DNA from 3 places in the Bacillus sp. N5-665 genome. Region 1 is predicted to be linked to each of the others. Evidence: a T-box and tRNA genes for the amino acid it is inferred to sense, from the RefSeq annotation. Region 1 holds a T-box; the other regions hold tRNA genes.
What was found. A T-box is a leader RNA that pairs with one kind of tRNA and senses whether it is charged. The one in region 1 lies ahead of thrS (threonine--tRNA ligase), so its partner is inferred to be a tRNA-Thr.

Region 1 (5,461 bases):
TTTACATTGATCATAAAGTAGTATCCTATACTTACTAGCAATATACCAAGTACCGTCATTATAATAATGCGAGTTTTACTTTTCTTTACTTCATCTAGTGTTTCATCTTCACGAATTAACTCCAATTCTGTTTTACGTAATAACCGGATGCTATTCATTAAACCAGTAATAAAAAATAGTATTAAGAAGAAAATAGCTGTAACTAAGATTGCTGGTGTATATACAGATGAATAACTACCTTTTGCTGAAATTTCCATACCATTCATTAAAAGGTTTCCTGCTACACTTGCAAGTAACATCCCTACTAAAATACCGATAATAATACTGACAATACCCATACCGAATGTTTCAATAAATAGTAACTGTGCTACTTTTTTCTTTTTCGCACCGAGCATCATATACATACCGAGTTCTTTTCTTCTTAATGTGAGTAAGAACGAATTGGCATATATAATATAAAATACAGTAATGAAAGATAATAGTATGGCACCTACCCAAAATACGAGTCTAATACTACTAATAAGACTATTATCCTTCGTAAATTCACTATTCATCGCCATTGTTTGGAACATGTAGAAAATACTAATACTAATAACGAGACCAATTAGTAACACCATATAATCTTTTAACATCTTTTTCATACTATGACGTGATAATTTGAATAACATAGTCTCGCCCCCCTACTTGGACTCAGCAGCTGAGCCCATATGAGCGAGCACACCTAAAATGTCTTGATAGAAATTTTCTCGCGTTCCTTGACGCTTTAGCTCTTTATATAGAAGACCGTCTTGAATAAATAAAATACGTTCACAATAACTCGCACTAAATGCATCGTGTGTAACCATTAAAATACTTACATTGTGATTTTCATGTAAGTCTTGCATCGCTTCTAACAAGCTTTTTGCATTTTTACTATCTAACGCTCCTGTCGGTTCATCTGCTAATACGATTGCTGGATTATGTACTAAAGCTCGTGCTGCCGCTGTTCTTTGCTTTTGTCCCCCAGAAACAGCAGTTGGATATTTCGTTAAAATTTCAGTAATCCCTAACTTCTTCGCAACCTCATTCACCTTTCCAGTAATCTCACTTGAAGGTACGCCTTGCAGAGAAAGTGGTAAAGCGATATTTTCATAAATTGATAAGTTTTCTAGTAAGTTAAAATCTTGAAAAATGAACCCTAATTTTTGAGATCGAAAATCAGATAATGCATTCCCCTTCATAGAAGTAATATTTGTACCAGCTATTGTCACACTGCCACCCGTTGCTTGATCCAATGTACTAATCACATTAAGTAAAGTCGTTTTTCCAGATCCAGAAGGACCCATAATCCCGACGAATTCCCCTTCTTTAATACTTAATGACACACCCCTTAACGCTTTTGACTGATTCTCATTTCTTTTCCCATACGTTTTTTCTACACGTTCTACAGTAACTACATTTGTTGACATCTCTTTCACTCCATCCCTTTTGTGTAAAATTAATTTCTCACATATTTCTTATCTTTTTCTCATGTAAATCCTTAATAATTTTTAAATTTTTCAATCAGAAAGGATTACACGAGTTACGTAAACCTTTTTCCTATTACATGTTCTCACTTTTCTAAAACTCGTTCCTTCGATTTCGCTTACATTTACCTTACATTTTTGTAAGGTAAAAAATATTACAGACCATTTCATAAGGCGGATTCCTTTGTAATGAGCAAGTTTTTTATTTTTATCAAAATTAATGGGATACATAAATAACAATAATAATAAGTTAAAAAACAATATAGTTTTATTTTAAAACGATAAATTATATGATAAAATCATATTGTCATTAAATAAACGAGGTGCTTTTTATGAAACAAGTTTCAACACTCTTTTTAAAACTAGCTATTGTTTTTATAGGTATAGTAGTACTTGCATTGTGCATATTTTTAGTTCCTAAAATCGGGAATTTCGCTGGAGAATTGTATCCAGCTATTGCTTATATGAAATCTCTCGTTTTAATCGATATGTACGCAGCGACGATACCTTTTTACTTCGCTCTGTATCAAGTTTTTAAACTTTTAAGTTATATTGATAAGAACAAAGCGTTCTCGGTATTATCAGTAAAGGCTTTAAAAAATATAAAATACTGTGCCCTCACTATCGGTACCATATACATACTAGGTATGCCACTTTACTATCTTATGGCAAAAAAAATTGATCCTCCAAGTTTTATACCAATTGGATTGATCATTATTTTCTCCTCTATCGTGATTGCTGTTTTTGCTGCAGTTCTCCAAAAGCTCTTACAAGAAGCCATTAATATAAAATCAGAAAATGATTTAACGGTATGAAGTGAAGTATATGGCAATAAATGATGAAGGAATAGCGATTAAGCTATCCCTTCATCATTTATTATGGTTCTTTAATGAGTTTAAATTCAGTAATACATGTTAATGGTGTATTTTATTATCAATCTCTATTTCTTATTTTTTATTTCCTCTTTTATACTCTCCACAAACCCATTTAGTTCAATAACTTCTGACTGGTCTTCACCGTATTTACGTACATTTACAGATCCGTTCTCCATTTCCTTATCCCCAATAACAAGAACATAAGGAACTTTTTGCATTTGTGCTTCTCTTATTTTATATCCTAACTTTTCATCTCGTACATCTCTTTCAACACGAATGCCAGCTTGTGCTAATTTATCCGCAATCTCATCTGCGTATTGTACATGGACTGCATTCGAAACTGGAATGACCTTCACTTGAACCGGTGCCACCCATGCCGGGAACGCGCCTCCAAAGTGCTCAATTAATATCGCTAAGAAACGGTCTAAAGATCCTAAAACTGCTCTGTGAATGACAACTGGTCTTCTCTTTTCATTCTTCTCATCTATATAATTTAAATCAAACTTCTCTGGCATTTGGAAATCTAGTTGGATTGTCCCGCACTGATGACTTCTATTTAAGGCGTCTTTAATATGGAAGTCGATTTTCGGTCCATAAAATGCACCGTCACCTTCATTTAGTCTATATTTATAATTCAATGAATGTAATACATTTTCTAATGCCTCTTCTGCTTGCTCCCACAACTTATCATCACCCATTGAATCTTCTGGACGAGTAGAAAGCTCTACTTCATATTCGAATCCAAAAGTTTTATAAACATAATCAATTTGCGCCATTACAGATTTAATTTCATCTTCAATTTGTTCTGGAGTTACAAATAAATGAGCATCATCTTGGCAGAAAGTACGTACTCTTAATAATCCATTTAATGCCCCGCTAAATTCGTGTCGGTGTACTTGACCGAACTCACACATACGAATTGGCAATTCGCGATAAGAGTGTAATTTATTTTTGAACATTAACATATGTCCTGGGCAGTTCATTGGTTTTAATGCGAAACTTTTATTGTCTACTTCAGAGAAATACATGTTGTCTTTGTAATGTCCCCAGTGTCCTGATTTCTCCCATAATTCTTGGTTCATCATAAACGGAGTACGTACTTCTTGATACTTATACTCTTTTTGAATTTCTCTTAAAAATGCTTCTAATTCATTACGAATAATTTGTCCTTTCGGTAAATAAAATGGCATTCCCGGAGCCTCTTCAGAAAACATAAATAACTCCAGCTCACTACCTAATTTACGATGATTTCTTTTTGCTGCTTCTTCAACGAAATGTAAATAATCTTCTAATTCTTTTTGAGAAGAGAACGCAACACCATATATACGCTGAAGCACTTGATTGTTACTATCACCTCGCCAATATGCACCAGAAACGTGAGTTAATTGGAATGCTTTCAAATAGCCTGTTGACGGTACATGTGGTCCTCTACATAAGTCTACAAATTCACCTTGTTTATATAGTGTTACACTTTCCCCACTAGGAATTGCTTCTAACAATTCTAATTTCAGGTGATCATTCATTTCTTGAAACAGTTTTTTTGCCTCTTCTCGTGAAACCTCAACTCGCTCTATTTTTACATTTTCATTTATAATTTTTTTCATTTCTTTTTCGATTTCCGGTAAATCTTCTACGTTTACACTACTCGGAAGATCCATATCATAATAAAATCCATTTTCAATAACAGGTCCTACACCAAGGTTTACATTACCATGCATCCTCTTTACAGCTTGCGCTAAAATATGTGCCGCAGAGTGTCTTGCAATTTCTACCCCTTCATTTGAATCTATTGTAACGATTTCTACTTCCGCATTTTCTTCAATATTTCGGCGTAAATCATATAACTGATCATTTACTTTCCCTGCGACTGCTTTCTTTTTTAAACTACTGCTAATGGATCCCGCAATTTCTTCTAAAGTAATTCCTTTTACAAATTCTTTAACGCTTCCATCCGGAAATTTCATTTCAATCATCTGTTCTTTCATTTTTCATCTCTCCATTTCATAATAAAAAGCACACTCATCCCTAAAATAGGGACGAGCGTGCTTTTACCCGTGGTTCCACCCAGATTCCCATTGTAAATACACAATGGCTTCTTTTACGGTAACGTCGTTTACACGGCACTAGATACTTAATTTCCCCAGTGCAGCTCTAAGGTGGTAAGTTATTTTTCTGCGTTAGGAAGTTCTCAGCTTTCCTTCCTTCTCTGTATAACCGGATAAAATAACTCGTGTCCTTTTCTTCGCTTATTATGAAATTGAATACAAAAAAGCATATTCATCCCTAAAATAGGGACGAATATGCTTATATCCGTGGTTCCACCCAGATTCCCATCACAAAAAACATAATGGCTTCTTTTGCGATAACGTCGCTTACACGGCACTAGATACTTAGTTTCCCCAGTGCAGCTCTAAGGTGGTAAGTTATTTTTCTGCGTTAGGAAGTTCTCAGCTTTCCTTCCTTCTCTGTATAACCGGATAAAATAACTCGTGTCCTTTTCTTTGCTTTTAAAAGTACATCCATTAATTGTTATTTACTATATCTTATTCATTTTATTTTTGCAAGTGTTTAAAAATGATTTTTTATTTAATAAAAAAGAAACCAAAAATAGATTTTGGGTTTCCTCTTCTCAATTTTACCAATCTTGTGGTTCATAATTTAAGTCTGAAAATAGACGTCGTTTCTCTTTCTTCGATAAATCTCTCCACTGTCCAACAGGTAAATTATTTAATTCTATATTCATAATTCTTGTACGCTTTAAAGTGTATACTTGATAACCTAAAGCTTCACACATACGACGAATTTGACGATTCAACCCTTGAGTTAAAATAATTTGGAATTCATATTTTGATAACTGTGTTACCTCACAAGGAAGCGTTTTCGTTCCTAAAATTTTCACACCAGCTGCCATTTTCTCTAGAAAATCAGGTGTAATTGGCTTATCTACTGAAACGATATATTCTTTTTCATGTTTGTTTTCAGCACGTAAAATTTCATTTACAATATCACCATCATTCGTTAATAAAATTAAACCGTCTGAGTCTTTATCAAGACGTCCAATGTGACTAATTCGTAATGGAT
Region 2 (5,461 bases), 1.6 Mb from region 1:
GTAGCTATGTGCGGAAGGGATAAGTGCTGAAAGCATCTAAGCATGAAGCCCCCCTCAAGATGAGATTTCCCATAGCGTAAGCTAGTAAGATCCCTGAAAGATGATCAGGTTGATAGGTTCGAGGTGGAAGCATGGTGACATGTGGAGCTGACGAATACTAATAGATCGAGGACTTAACCATATAATATGAAGCAATGTTATCTAGTTTTGAAAGAATATAAAAAACTTGTTGACTTTAAAAGTTAAATAAGTTAAAATGATTCTTGTCTTAAATGAATATAGTCTGGTAATGATGGCAGAGAGGTCACACCCGTTCCCATACCGAACACGGAAGTTAAGCTCTCTAGCGCCGATGGTAGTTGGGACCTTGTCCCTGTGAGAGTAGGACGTTGCCAGGCAAAATGGAGGATTAGCTCAGCTGGGAGAGCACCTGCCTTACAAGCAGGGGGTCGGCGGTTCGATCCCGTCATCCTCCACCATATATGTCGGAGGGGTAGCGAAGTGGCTAAACGCGGCGGACTGTAAATCCGCTCCTTCGGGTTCGGCAGTTCGAATCTGCCCCCCTCCACCATTCTTAATTAATGGGCTATAGCCAAGCGGTAAGGCAACGGACTTTGACTCCGTCATGCGCTGGTTCGAATCCAGCTAGCCCAGCCATTAAGAGCCATTAGCTCAGTTGGTAGAGCATCTGACTTTTAATCAGAGGGTCGAAGGTTCGAATCCTTCATGGCTCACCATTTTAACAAAATATGCGGGTGTGGCGGAATTGGCAGACGCACTAGACTTAGGATCTAGCGCCTTTGGCGTGGGGGTTCGACTCCCTTCACCCGCACTTTTAATAAAATAACTCAAACATGTCTTGCGGAAGTAGTTCAGTGGTAGAATACAACCTTGCCAAGGTTGGGGTCGCGGGTTCGAATCCCGTCTTCCGCTCCAATTTTCAATATGACATGCCGGGGTGGCGGAACAGGCAGACGCACAGGACTTAAAATCCTGCGGTGGGTGACCACCGTGCGGGTTCGACCCCCGCCCTCGGCACCATATGCGCCCGTAGCTCAATTGGATAGAGCGTTTGACTACGGATCAAGAGGTTAGGGGTTCGACTCCTCTCGGGCGCGCTTTTATTAACGGGAAGTGGCTCAGCTTGGTAGAGCACCTGGTTTGGGACCAGGGGGTCGCAGGTTCAAATCCTGTCTTCCCGATATTCCCAAAAACATGGGGCCTTAGCTCAGCTGGGAGAGCGCCTGCCTTGCACGCAGGAGGTCAGCGGTTCGATCCCGCTAGGCTCCACTTTATTTATTATATGTCTCGGAGGTATACCCAAGTTCGGCTGAAGGGATCGGTCTTGAAAACCGACAGGCGGTGAGAATCGCGCGGGGGTTCGAATCCCTCTACCTCCTCCATTTTCTTTTTAAATGGTTTAGATACATATAATAATAAAATTTTTGTTTTTTCCTTCATGGAGGTATACCCAAGTTCGGCTGAAGGGATCGGTCTTGAAAACCGACAGGCGGCGAGAGTCGCGCGGGGGTTCGAATCCCTCTACCTCCTCCATTTTTTAAAAACATTATATTGTCGCGGGGTGGAGCAGCACGGTAGCTCGTCGGGCTCATAACCCGAAGGTCGCAGGTTCAAATCCTGTCCCCGCAACCAAATGGTCCCGTGGTGTAGTGGTTAACATGCCTGCCTGTCACGCAGGAGATCGCCGGTTCGACCCCGGTCGGGACCGCCATTTATGTTGGCTCGGTAGCTCAGTCGGTAGAGCAGAGGACTGAAAATCCTCGTGTCGGCGGTTCGATTCCGTCCCGAGCCACCATTTTTTTATGCCGACTTAGCTCAATTGGTAGAGCAACTGACTTGTAATCAGTAGGTTGGGGGTTCAAGTCCTCTAGTCGGCATCCTTTAGGGGCATAGTTTAAAGGTAGAACTGAGGTCTCCAAAACCTCCAGTGTGGGTTCGATTCCTACTGCCCCTGTAAAAGTGTATGGGCCTATAGCTCAGCTGGTTAGAGCGCACGCCTGATAAGCGTGAGGTCGATGGTTCGAGTCCATTTAGGCCCACCATATATTATTCCGCAGTAGCTCAGTGGTAGAGCTATCGGCTGTTAACCGATCGGTCGTAGGTTCGAGTCCTACCTGCGGAGCCATGGCCCGTTGGTCAAGTGGTTAAGACACCGCCCTTTCACGGCGGTAACACGGGTTCGAATCCCGTACGGGTCATAAAAAAAGAGTCAGCATATTGCTGACTCTTTTTTATTTTGTGGAATCCTCCTTTATCAACTGATTTTCCTGAAATAAATAAAGGGATTTAGGAAAAGCTATGGTATGTATAAAAAGGAGGAGACAAAAATGACACGAGTGAGAGATTTTATGAGTACTCATGTTGTACATTGTACACCGCTAGACAATGTATATGAGGCTGCTGTAAAGATGAAAGAAGAATCGATTGGATTGATTCCAGTTGTTGAAAATGAGCAAGTTGTTGGGCTTGTTACGGACCGAGATTTAGTTGTTCGTGGGATTGCTGAGAAACATCCTGGATCTAATAAAATTACAAATGTAATGACAACAAACATTGTTTCAGTTTCTCCAGATGATTCTATTGAAAAAGCTACAGAGTTAATGGCACAGTATCAAATTAGACGATTACCAGTAGTTGAGAGTGGTCAACTCGTGGGGATGCTAGCACTAGGTGATTTAGCTATAAGAGAATCGGCAGATGATCAAGCTGGATTTGCTTTAAGTGAAATCTCGGAGCATACGGAATGAAGAGAGTCGTTCATTAGTGGGATAAGTTACGTATAAAAATCAGATGCATTATTCTAGTATATATGGATTAAACTAATATGTTAGCATGATGTATCTGAGACATTATATAATATAAGTATACAGTTAGTAATTTCGACAGTTTTTTAAAATTTGTCATTCCTAATTTTAAATAAGAGAAAAAATGATATACTGATAGATATAAGTATTATGAAAGATTTTGAATATAACAATATTCATTGTTAATGATGTAATAATGGATTAATATTTCCTATGTAGACAAAAGGGAAGGGGAATTATATGAGGGCTGTACAGCGCGATCCAAATTGGAATTTGGTTACAGATACATATATAGAACCAAATAATTTCGCTGAATTATTTTCTTTGCTTGTACCTTGTCATCCAAAAGGTGAAGGGAAAGAACGGACTATATTAGTGTGGAAAGAAAAAGAATTTTATAAAGAAGAAAATTTAGCGGCATTTATCGTATATGGAATGGATAAAGTAAAGAATTTGCCGCAGTTTCATAAAGATGAAATTCCAACTCTAGTACGTATTCTTCGCTTATGCCAAGAGATTGGTTGGTATGAAGAAGCAAATACATTTATGATAACTCAAGGACTAGCTGAGTTTGTTCACACTTCATTGGAATATGAAACGTGGGATCTGTTGACGCAAGCGGTTGCTTTAAACTATTTAATTATTAAATATCGTATGGGTGAATTGACTGATGGGGATGTAGAAATTTGGGATAGGGTTAAATTTAATGAGAAATGTATAACGGATTGTAAACAACTATTATCTCATAAAGAAGTATTGGAATTTACATTCTTTTATATGTGTAAGAGAGCTAAATTACTATCAAAAGAGCAATTAAATAGTGATATGATGAGTCTAGCGATGTATTGTAATACGTTTGTGTATGACTTATACACACATGACTTATTACGAAAATATCGTAAGTGTACAGACTTCCTATCATATTATGGACCTAGTCAAGCGGTGTTAGCTTGTCAAAGAGCTGTACTTTCTCAAATTTCAGATCGATTAGACCCATTGAAAACTACTCATGTAGATGATTATTTATATGTAATGAAAGAAATGATGGAGCATATGACGATAGGGATAATGGATCGATATGATCATTTTATCGGAAAGTTATTATCATATGTGCCATTTTTCGAAATGATTCAAGTTCCGCAACATGCATATTATTGTGAAGAATTACTGTATATTTGTAAGGGCATTGAATATAAAGAAGAAATATTACGCAATTATATATTTATACAATTACATGATTGTTTACCATCATTCTTTAAACTATTTCTTAAAAATAAGCGTTATGCAACGATTCATGACATTCTGTTCTATTGGTGTGATGATGAACAAAGAATGAGTTTAGAGAAAAAATATAATCTTAGCTTTATTTATGAAAAATATGCTTGTGGATAAAGAGCATTTTCTATATAAAAAATTTATATAAATTAAAAAGGATCTCAAGTTTATGTGAGATCCTTTTTTTTATTAGTAAAGCAAGGAGAACGCAATTAAGACGAGAAATAAAATTCCATAAAGGAGAAATTGTGCCGTATTGCTTCCTTGTATACCAAAAAAAGTATTTATTTTTGTGTATAAATTCAATATATATTTTAGCGGATTATCTTTGAAAGATCGGTACACAATGTCTCCTCTTTCTAAGCTTTTTGTTCGTGTTTTTTGTTAGTAGGGACATGAATGTATCTAGCTATGAATAATAAAACAGCCATAAAGAATACAGGAAATACGGTAGATAAATAAAAACCATTACTAATAATATTTGTTATTAGGGCACTTAATAGAAAGATGGCATTATATATATGGGCAATTTTTTGTTTTAATTGTACTTGAAAGGATTCCATCATAATTTCTAAAGCAACAAAAGCAATGATAATAGATAAAAATACAGTGTTTGTATTGTAAATGATTAAACAATAGATTAAACCTAAAAAGGCGAAGTATTCAATTAAGAGAGGTATATTGATATTGCGTTGCATACAATTTACCTAACTAAATATGGCAGTGGGTTTACTGCATTTGTTTTTTCAAAATTCCATTCTCCATTGTGTAATTCAAAATGAAGATGTTGCCCGTATGAATGACCTGTGTTTCCCATATGACCTACTAATTGTCCAGCTTGTACTTGATCACCAGCTTGTACAGTGCGATCTTTCATGTGTGCATAGACTGTTGTATATAATTTCCCGTTTATTTGATGGGCGATGAACACAACATTGCCATAGCTAGCTGAATAATATGATTTCACAACTTTACCTGCAGCTGCCGCCTGGATAGAGACATTACCTTGAGCTGCAATATCTATACCATAATGCATTTGTTCCCAGCGTATATCAAAGGTTGAGCTAATTCTTCCTTGAGTAGGGAATTTGAAAACTGCTGGAATGGAAGTAGTTTGAGCCGTTTGAGCTTGTGATTGATTTTGCATCACATAATGTTTTGCTACGTATCCGTATCCTGTGCCAAAACGAATTTTATACCAAGTTCCTACAGTTTCCACTACTTGTATTTGTGTACCATTTTGTAATGAACCAAGTAGTGCACTACTTGTACTAGCGTTGCCACGTACATTAAGTTTAGGTGTTGCAACTGTGTATTTCGTATTATTTTGAACTGTGATGCCTTTTACTAAAGGCTGTGAA
Region 3 (5,461 bases), 2.6 Mb from region 1:
TGCGATTAAGAAGATTCCATCGAATCCGCTATCCATAATACCGCGAACGATTTGTTTAAAGATTTTTGTGTTTTTCTCAACTAAATCTAAACGAGTTTCACCTGGCTTTTGTGGTAATCCAGCAGTGATAACTACTAAATCTGCATCTTTACAATCTGCATAGCTACCGCTCCAAACTTTTGTTGGTGATGGAGAGAATGGTACCGCATGGCTTAAGTCCATTGCTTCCCCTTCTGCTTTTGCTTCATTAACATCTACAAGTACGAATTCTTCAGCTACACCTTGGTTGATCATTGAGTAAGCGTAACTACAACCTACAGCTCCTGTTCCTACTAATACTACACGATTGATACCTTTTTTCATGTTAATTTCCCCTCTCTATTGTTCACATCTATTTTTTTATGATTGTTTAAGTAATTAATTAAAATACTAATTTAATGTTGTTTAACTTCTTTACATTCATATTGTAGCACGTATTATTGTGAATTACTTCACAAATTATGACCTATTTGTGAACTTTTTCACATAGAGTGTAAAGTTATTAAATCAAGTATGAAATCAATCTCAATGGAGGCGTTTTCTTTAGATTGTGAAAAGGTTTTTTTGGTAATTGAAATTATATCAGCGATTTTCGGAATATATCAACCGCAACTCCAAATATATCAGCGATTTTTACAATATATCGACTTACCGACAAAACTCGACAATGATAGCAGCATAAAAACGCCACCATTTCTGTATACTTCTACAAAAAGAATAGCGTCTTTTGATTATATAGATACAAATTTCTCTTAGCTGGATAGCGATATTTTTTCCATACACGTCAAATTAACATACCATCACTTATTAACAGTCAATAGACATGGGAACCTAACAAGTCTCTTCAATTATCGTAGCAACACAGTCGTTTTCAAATCTTCAGCACCTCCATTTTTTAATGTAGCATTTAGACCACTAAGATACGTAGGTTCAATTGTTAAGGATTTTGGAGGATTATCCATTGGTGGAAGAGCTAAAACAATATGGTGTCCGTATAGTCCCGTGCTACCAACTTGCAAGCTGACTCCTTCGTAGATTCTTCCTTCATCATCAGTGACAGTATAATCGAGTGCTGGCCAGCTATCATTAGCTTCCATTTCTTTTGGATAATCAAAGGTCAAATCAATCCTCGTTGAAAGTGACGAAAAGGTTACTTGATCTACTATTAATGCATACAGATTATCTTTCGTTAATGTTTTTATATTAGGAGTGAATTTACGAATCTCACTTTCAACTTTTGTAAGAGGAAATGCTACGTTCCATGTTCCTATTTGTCCAAATAAATCTTTCCCATGGACGGAAACATCAATTTTATCACCAAATTCACCGTAATTAGCCAGAGTAAATTCATGCTGCTCAATAATAGTGTTTTGTCCTTTTGACTTCTGTGAAGTAGAACCAATTGCAGCTCTAACTTCTTTCCCATTAATGGTTACATAACTAAATCCAGCTTTCTCTTCATTACTTTTGGAAATAGGGTTTTCTCCTTTGTATTCCACCGTGACCACTAAACGTCCACCATCGTAAACAGCCTCTTTCACATTCATCGTTAAACCACTATGGTTATCTTGTCTCTCAATTGATGTAGCAAGCTCATCCTTTTCAATTTTATCAGAAGCAATATCATTAAATTGTGCATAAATGGAGCCTATAACTGGAACACTCGATAATGTCTTTGCCATAGTAGGAGAAATGAATCCAGAACCTAAGAGAGAAACACATATTCCACAAGCAACAAGACTAGAATACTTCATTGTATTTTTTCTACGGTATTGATTTTTCTTAGCTTGAAGCACGGCTGTTTTTTCTCTTTGAATTAACCTATCTTCTGGTATAGGAATATCATTGATATGGTGATTAAATTCTTCTTTATTCATAACTATATCCCTCCTTTAAAATGGGGCGTAAGGCTTGCTTTGCTCGATGTAATTGAGATTTTACGGTTCCTTCTGGAGAATTAAGAATCTCAGCAACTTCCTTAATAGATAAATCGTGATAATACCTTAATACAATAATAGTTTTGTAAGTAGGATCTAAGAAATTAAATGCCTCGATTAAATCCAACGATTGCTCTAATTTATTCATGCTCTCTTCTGCACATAAATTAGAAAACATTTCATCATTCGCAAGAAATTGTCTAGAGGATTTTCTTACAAAATCAATGGATTTAAAAACAAGAATTTTAGTAATCCAACTTTGAAATTTCTCCGGCTTTTTTAACTTTCTCAATGAAAGATATGCTTCATAAATTGTTTCTTGGTATATATCCAGTGCATCTTGTTCATTTCTTACATAAGAATAAGCTGTTCGATATAGTTTTGGGCGAACAAAAGTAATAAGTTGTTCAAATGCTTGATCATTTCCTCTTGTCGCTTGTTTTACTAGATAGGCTATGTCCATTTTTATTTCTTCCTCCCTTTACTAATATAGTCGAATGAGAGAATAAAAAGGTTGCAAAAATAAGTGTATATATAAATCTCCTACAACTTATTGCAATGATTACTATCAAGCACTAATGCCACAAGAAATCCATAAAAAAAAGCAGACTATCAAAAGTCCACTTTTACACAACAAAAAAGAGATAGCAGATTATGCTATCTCTTTTAGTATGACCCGTACGGGATTCGAACCCGTGTTACCGCCGTGAAAGGGCGGTGTCTTAACCACTTGACCAACGGGCCAATTCTGGCAGAGAAGAAGGGATTCGAACCCTCGCACCGCGTTCGCGATCTACTCCCTTAGCAGGGGAGCCCCTTGAGCCACTTGGGTACTTCTCTATAATATGGCTCCGCAGGTAGGACTCGAACCTACGACCGATCGGTTAACAGCCGATAGCTCTACCACTGAGCTACTGCGGAATAATTATGGTGGGCCTAAATGGACTCGAACCATCGACCTCACGCTTATCAGGCGTGCGCTCTAACCAGCTGAGCTATAGGCCCATAATTGAAAAGCGGGTGAAGAGAATCGAACTCTCGACCAGAGCTTGGAAGGCTCTTGTTTTACCACTAAACTACACCCGCATTAAATTGTAAATGGTGAGCCATGAAGGATTCGAACCTTCGACCCTCTGATTAAAAGTCAGATGCTCTACCAACTGAGCTAATGGCTCATTTTGAAAGTGGTGCCGACTAGAGGACTTGAACCCCCAACCTACTGATTACAAGTCAGTTGCTCTACCAGTTGAGCTAAGTCGGCTTGCGACTTCAAAATGGTGGCTCGGGACGGAATCGAACCGCCGACACGAGGATTTTCAGTCCTCTGCTCTACCGACTGAGCTACCGAGCCTTTATGTAAAAAATGGCGGTCCCGACCGGGGTCGAACCGGCGATCTCCTGCGTGACAGGCAGGCATGTTAACCACTACACCACGGGACCATTTGGTTGCGGGGACAGGATTTGAACCTGCGACCTTCGGGTTATGAGCCCGACGAGCTACCGTGCTGCTCCACCCCGCGATGATAAAATATTTAATTTAGAAAAAATGGAGGAGGTAGAGGGATTCGAACCCCCGCGCGACTCTCGCCGCCTGTCGGTTTTCAAGACCGATCCCTTCAGCCGAACTTGGGTATACCTCCGAGATATAAAGCTTTAGTGGTGGACCTTGTAGGACTCGAACCTACGACCGGACGGTTATGAGCCGTCTGCTCTAACCAGCTGAGCTAAAGGTCCTTTATGGTAGCGGCGGAGGGGATCGAACCCCCGACCTCACGGGTATGAACCGTACGCTCTAGCCAGCTGAGCTACACCGCCATAAAAGATATTAAAATAAGTGGAGCCTAGCGGGATCGAACCGCTGACCTCCTGCGTGCAAGGCAGGCGCTCTCCCAGCTGAGCTAAGGCCCCGTGTTTTTGGAAAATCGGGAAGACAGGATTTGAACCTGCGACCCCCTGGTCCCAAACCAGGTGCTCTACCAAGCTGAGCCACTTCCCGTTAATAAAAGCGCGCCCGAGAGGAGTCGAACCCCTAACCTCTTGATCCGTAGTCAAACGCTCTATCCAATTGAGCTACGGGCGCATATGGTGCCGAGGGCGGGGGTCGAACCCGCACGGTGGTCACCCACCGCAGGATTTTAAGTCCTGTGCGTCTGCCTGTTCCGCCACCCCGGCATGTCATATTGAAAATTGGAGCGGAAGACGGGATTCGAACCCGCGACCCCAACCTTGGCAAGGTTGTATTCTACCACTGAACTACTTCCGCAAGACATGTATGAGTTATTTTATTAAAAGTGCGGGTGAAGGGAGTCGAACCCCCACGCCAAAGGCGCTAGATCCTAAGTCTAGTGCGTCTGCCAATTCCGCCACACCCGCATATTAATTATTCAAAGAAAAAATGGGGCGACTGATGGGAATCGAACCCACGAATGCCGGAGCCACAATCCGGTGCGTTAACCACTTCGCCACAACCGCCATGATTTTCTGGTGCCGACTAGAGGACTTGAACCCCCAACCTACTGATTACAAGTCAGTTGCTCTACCAATTGAGCTAAGTCGGCTAAATGGTGGAGGATGACGGGATCGAACCGCCGACCCCCTGCTTGTAAGGCAGGTGCTCTCCCAGCTGAGCTAATCCTCCATTTGCCTGGCAACGTCCTACTCTCACAGGGACAAGGTCCCAACTACCATCGGCGCTAGAGAGCTTAACTTCCGTGTTCGGTATGGGAACGGGTGTGACCTCTCTGCCATCATTACCAGACTGTATTCATTTAAGACAAGAATCATTATAACTTATTTAACTTTTAAAGTCAACAAGTTTTTTATATTCTTTCAAAACTAGATAACATTGCTTCATATTATATGGTTAAGTCCTCGATCTATTAGTATTCGTCAGCTCCACATGTCACCATGCTTCCACCTCGAACCTATCAACCTGATCATCTTTCAGGGATCTTACTAGCTTACGCTATGGGAAATCTCATCTTGAGGGGGGCTTCATGCTTAGATGCTTTCAGCACTTATCCCTTCCGCACATAGCTACCCAGCTATGCCCTTGGCAGAACAACTGGTACACCAGCGGTGCGTCCATCCCGGTCCTCTCGTACTAAGGACAGCTCCTCTCAAATTTCCTACGCCCACGACGGATAGGGACCGAACTGTCTCACGACGTTCTGAACCCAGCTCGCGTACCGCTTTAATGGGCGAACAGCCCAACCCTTGGGACCGACTACAGCCCCAGGATGCGATGAGCCGACATCGAGGTGCCAAACCTCCCCGTCGATGTGGACTCTTGGGGGAGATAAGCCTGTTATCCCCGGGGTAGCTTTTATCCGTTGAGCGATGGCCCTTCCATGCGGAACCACCGGATCACTAAGCCCGACTTTCGTCCCTGCTCGACTTGTAGGTCTCGCAGTCAAGCTCCCTTATGCCTTTGCACTCTACGAATGATTTCCAACCATTCTGAGGGAACCTTTGGGCGCCTCCGT

Region 2: it has a tRNA-Thr gene. The T-box ahead of thrS (threonine--tRNA ligase) is inferred to sense a tRNA for this amino acid. The anticodon was not compared.
Region 3: it has a tRNA-Thr gene. The T-box ahead of thrS (threonine--tRNA ligase) is inferred to sense a tRNA for this amino acid. The anticodon was not compared.

Annotation. Positions count from the first base shown of each region.
Region 1 is NZ_CP093325.1:3,224,183-3,229,643, forward strand. Features, by position in the region: gene MNO09_RS19130 (FtsX-like permease family protein) at 1-668, opposite strand, end outside; gene MNO09_RS19135 (ABC transporter ATP-binding protein) at 681-1,448, opposite strand; gene MNO09_RS19140 (DUF2975 domain-containing protein) at 1,838-2,320, shown strand; gene thrS (threonine--tRNA ligase) at 2,446-4,365, opposite strand; T-box leader at 4,410-4,632, opposite strand; T-box leader at 4,668-4,891, opposite strand; gene rluF (23S rRNA pseudouridine(2604) synthase RluF) at 5,016-5,461, opposite strand, start outside.
Region 2 is NZ_CP093325.1:4,780,836-4,786,296, reverse strand. Features, by position in the region: rRNA gene MNO09_RS27320 (23S ribosomal RNA) at 1-181, shown strand, start outside; rRNA gene rrf (5S ribosomal RNA) at 283-398, shown strand; tRNA gene MNO09_RS27310 (tRNA-Val) at 404-479, shown strand; tRNA gene MNO09_RS27305 (tRNA-Tyr) at 488-571, shown strand; tRNA gene MNO09_RS27300 (tRNA-Gln) at 583-657, shown strand; tRNA gene MNO09_RS27295 (tRNA-Lys) at 662-737, shown strand; tRNA gene MNO09_RS27290 (tRNA-Leu) at 752-832, shown strand; tRNA gene MNO09_RS27285 (tRNA-Gly) at 862-936, shown strand; tRNA gene MNO09_RS27280 (tRNA-Leu) at 953-1,041, shown strand; tRNA gene MNO09_RS27275 (tRNA-Arg) at 1,045-1,118, shown strand; tRNA gene MNO09_RS27270 (tRNA-Pro) at 1,129-1,202, shown strand; tRNA gene MNO09_RS27265 (tRNA-Ala) at 1,218-1,290, shown strand; tRNA gene MNO09_RS27260 (tRNA-Ser) at 1,311-1,403, shown strand; tRNA gene MNO09_RS27255 (tRNA-Ser) at 1,462-1,554, shown strand; tRNA gene MNO09_RS27250 (tRNA-Met) at 1,577-1,653, shown strand; tRNA gene MNO09_RS27245 (tRNA-Asp) at 1,657-1,732, shown strand; tRNA gene MNO09_RS27240 (tRNA-Phe) at 1,741-1,816, shown strand; tRNA gene MNO09_RS27235 (tRNA-Thr) at 1,826-1,898, shown strand; tRNA gene MNO09_RS27230 (tRNA-Trp) at 1,905-1,975, shown strand; tRNA gene MNO09_RS27225 (tRNA-Ile) at 1,987-2,063, shown strand; tRNA gene MNO09_RS27220 (tRNA-Asn) at 2,072-2,146, shown strand; tRNA gene MNO09_RS27215 (tRNA-Glu) at 2,148-2,219, shown strand; gene MNO09_RS27210 (CBS domain-containing protein) at 2,349-2,768, shown strand; gene MNO09_RS27205 (DUF3965 domain-containing protein) at 3,066-4,217, shown strand; gene MNO09_RS27200 (hypothetical protein) at 4,460-4,798, opposite strand; gene MNO09_RS27195 (SH3 domain-containing protein) at 4,804-5,461, opposite strand, start outside.
Region 3 is NZ_CP093325.1:580,540-586,000, reverse strand. Features, by position in the region: gene MNO09_RS05330 (L-lactate dehydrogenase) at 1-363, opposite strand, end outside; gene MNO09_RS05325 (DUF4179 domain-containing protein) at 888-1,916, opposite strand; gene MNO09_RS05320 (sigma-70 family RNA polymerase sigma factor) at 1,909-2,439, opposite strand; tRNA gene MNO09_RS05315 (tRNA-Glu) at 2,649-2,720, opposite strand; tRNA gene MNO09_RS05310 (tRNA-Ser) at 2,726-2,816, opposite strand; tRNA gene MNO09_RS05305 (tRNA-Asn) at 2,823-2,897, opposite strand; tRNA gene MNO09_RS05300 (tRNA-Ile) at 2,905-2,981, opposite strand; tRNA gene MNO09_RS05295 (tRNA-Gly) at 2,992-3,062, opposite strand; tRNA gene MNO09_RS05290 (tRNA-Lys) at 3,076-3,151, opposite strand; tRNA gene MNO09_RS05285 (tRNA-Thr) at 3,162-3,237, opposite strand; tRNA gene MNO09_RS05280 (tRNA-Phe) at 3,252-3,327, opposite strand; tRNA gene MNO09_RS05275 (tRNA-Asp) at 3,341-3,416, opposite strand; tRNA gene MNO09_RS05270 (tRNA-Met) at 3,420-3,496, opposite strand; tRNA gene MNO09_RS05265 (tRNA-Ser) at 3,524-3,616, opposite strand; tRNA gene MNO09_RS05260 (tRNA-Ile) at 3,634-3,710, opposite strand; tRNA gene MNO09_RS05255 (tRNA-Met) at 3,715-3,791, opposite strand; tRNA gene MNO09_RS05250 (tRNA-Ala) at 3,812-3,884, opposite strand; tRNA gene MNO09_RS05245 (tRNA-Pro) at 3,899-3,972, opposite strand; tRNA gene MNO09_RS05240 (tRNA-Arg) at 3,983-4,056, opposite strand; tRNA gene MNO09_RS05235 (tRNA-Leu) at 4,060-4,148, opposite strand; tRNA gene MNO09_RS05230 (tRNA-Gly) at 4,165-4,239, opposite strand; tRNA gene MNO09_RS05225 (tRNA-Leu) at 4,269-4,349, opposite strand; tRNA gene MNO09_RS05220 (tRNA-His) at 4,373-4,448, opposite strand; tRNA gene MNO09_RS05215 (tRNA-Thr) at 4,459-4,534, opposite strand; tRNA gene MNO09_RS05210 (tRNA-Val) at 4,539-4,614, opposite strand; rRNA gene rrf (5S ribosomal RNA) at 4,619-4,734, opposite strand; rRNA gene MNO09_RS05200 (23S ribosomal RNA) at 4,836-5,461, opposite strand, start outside.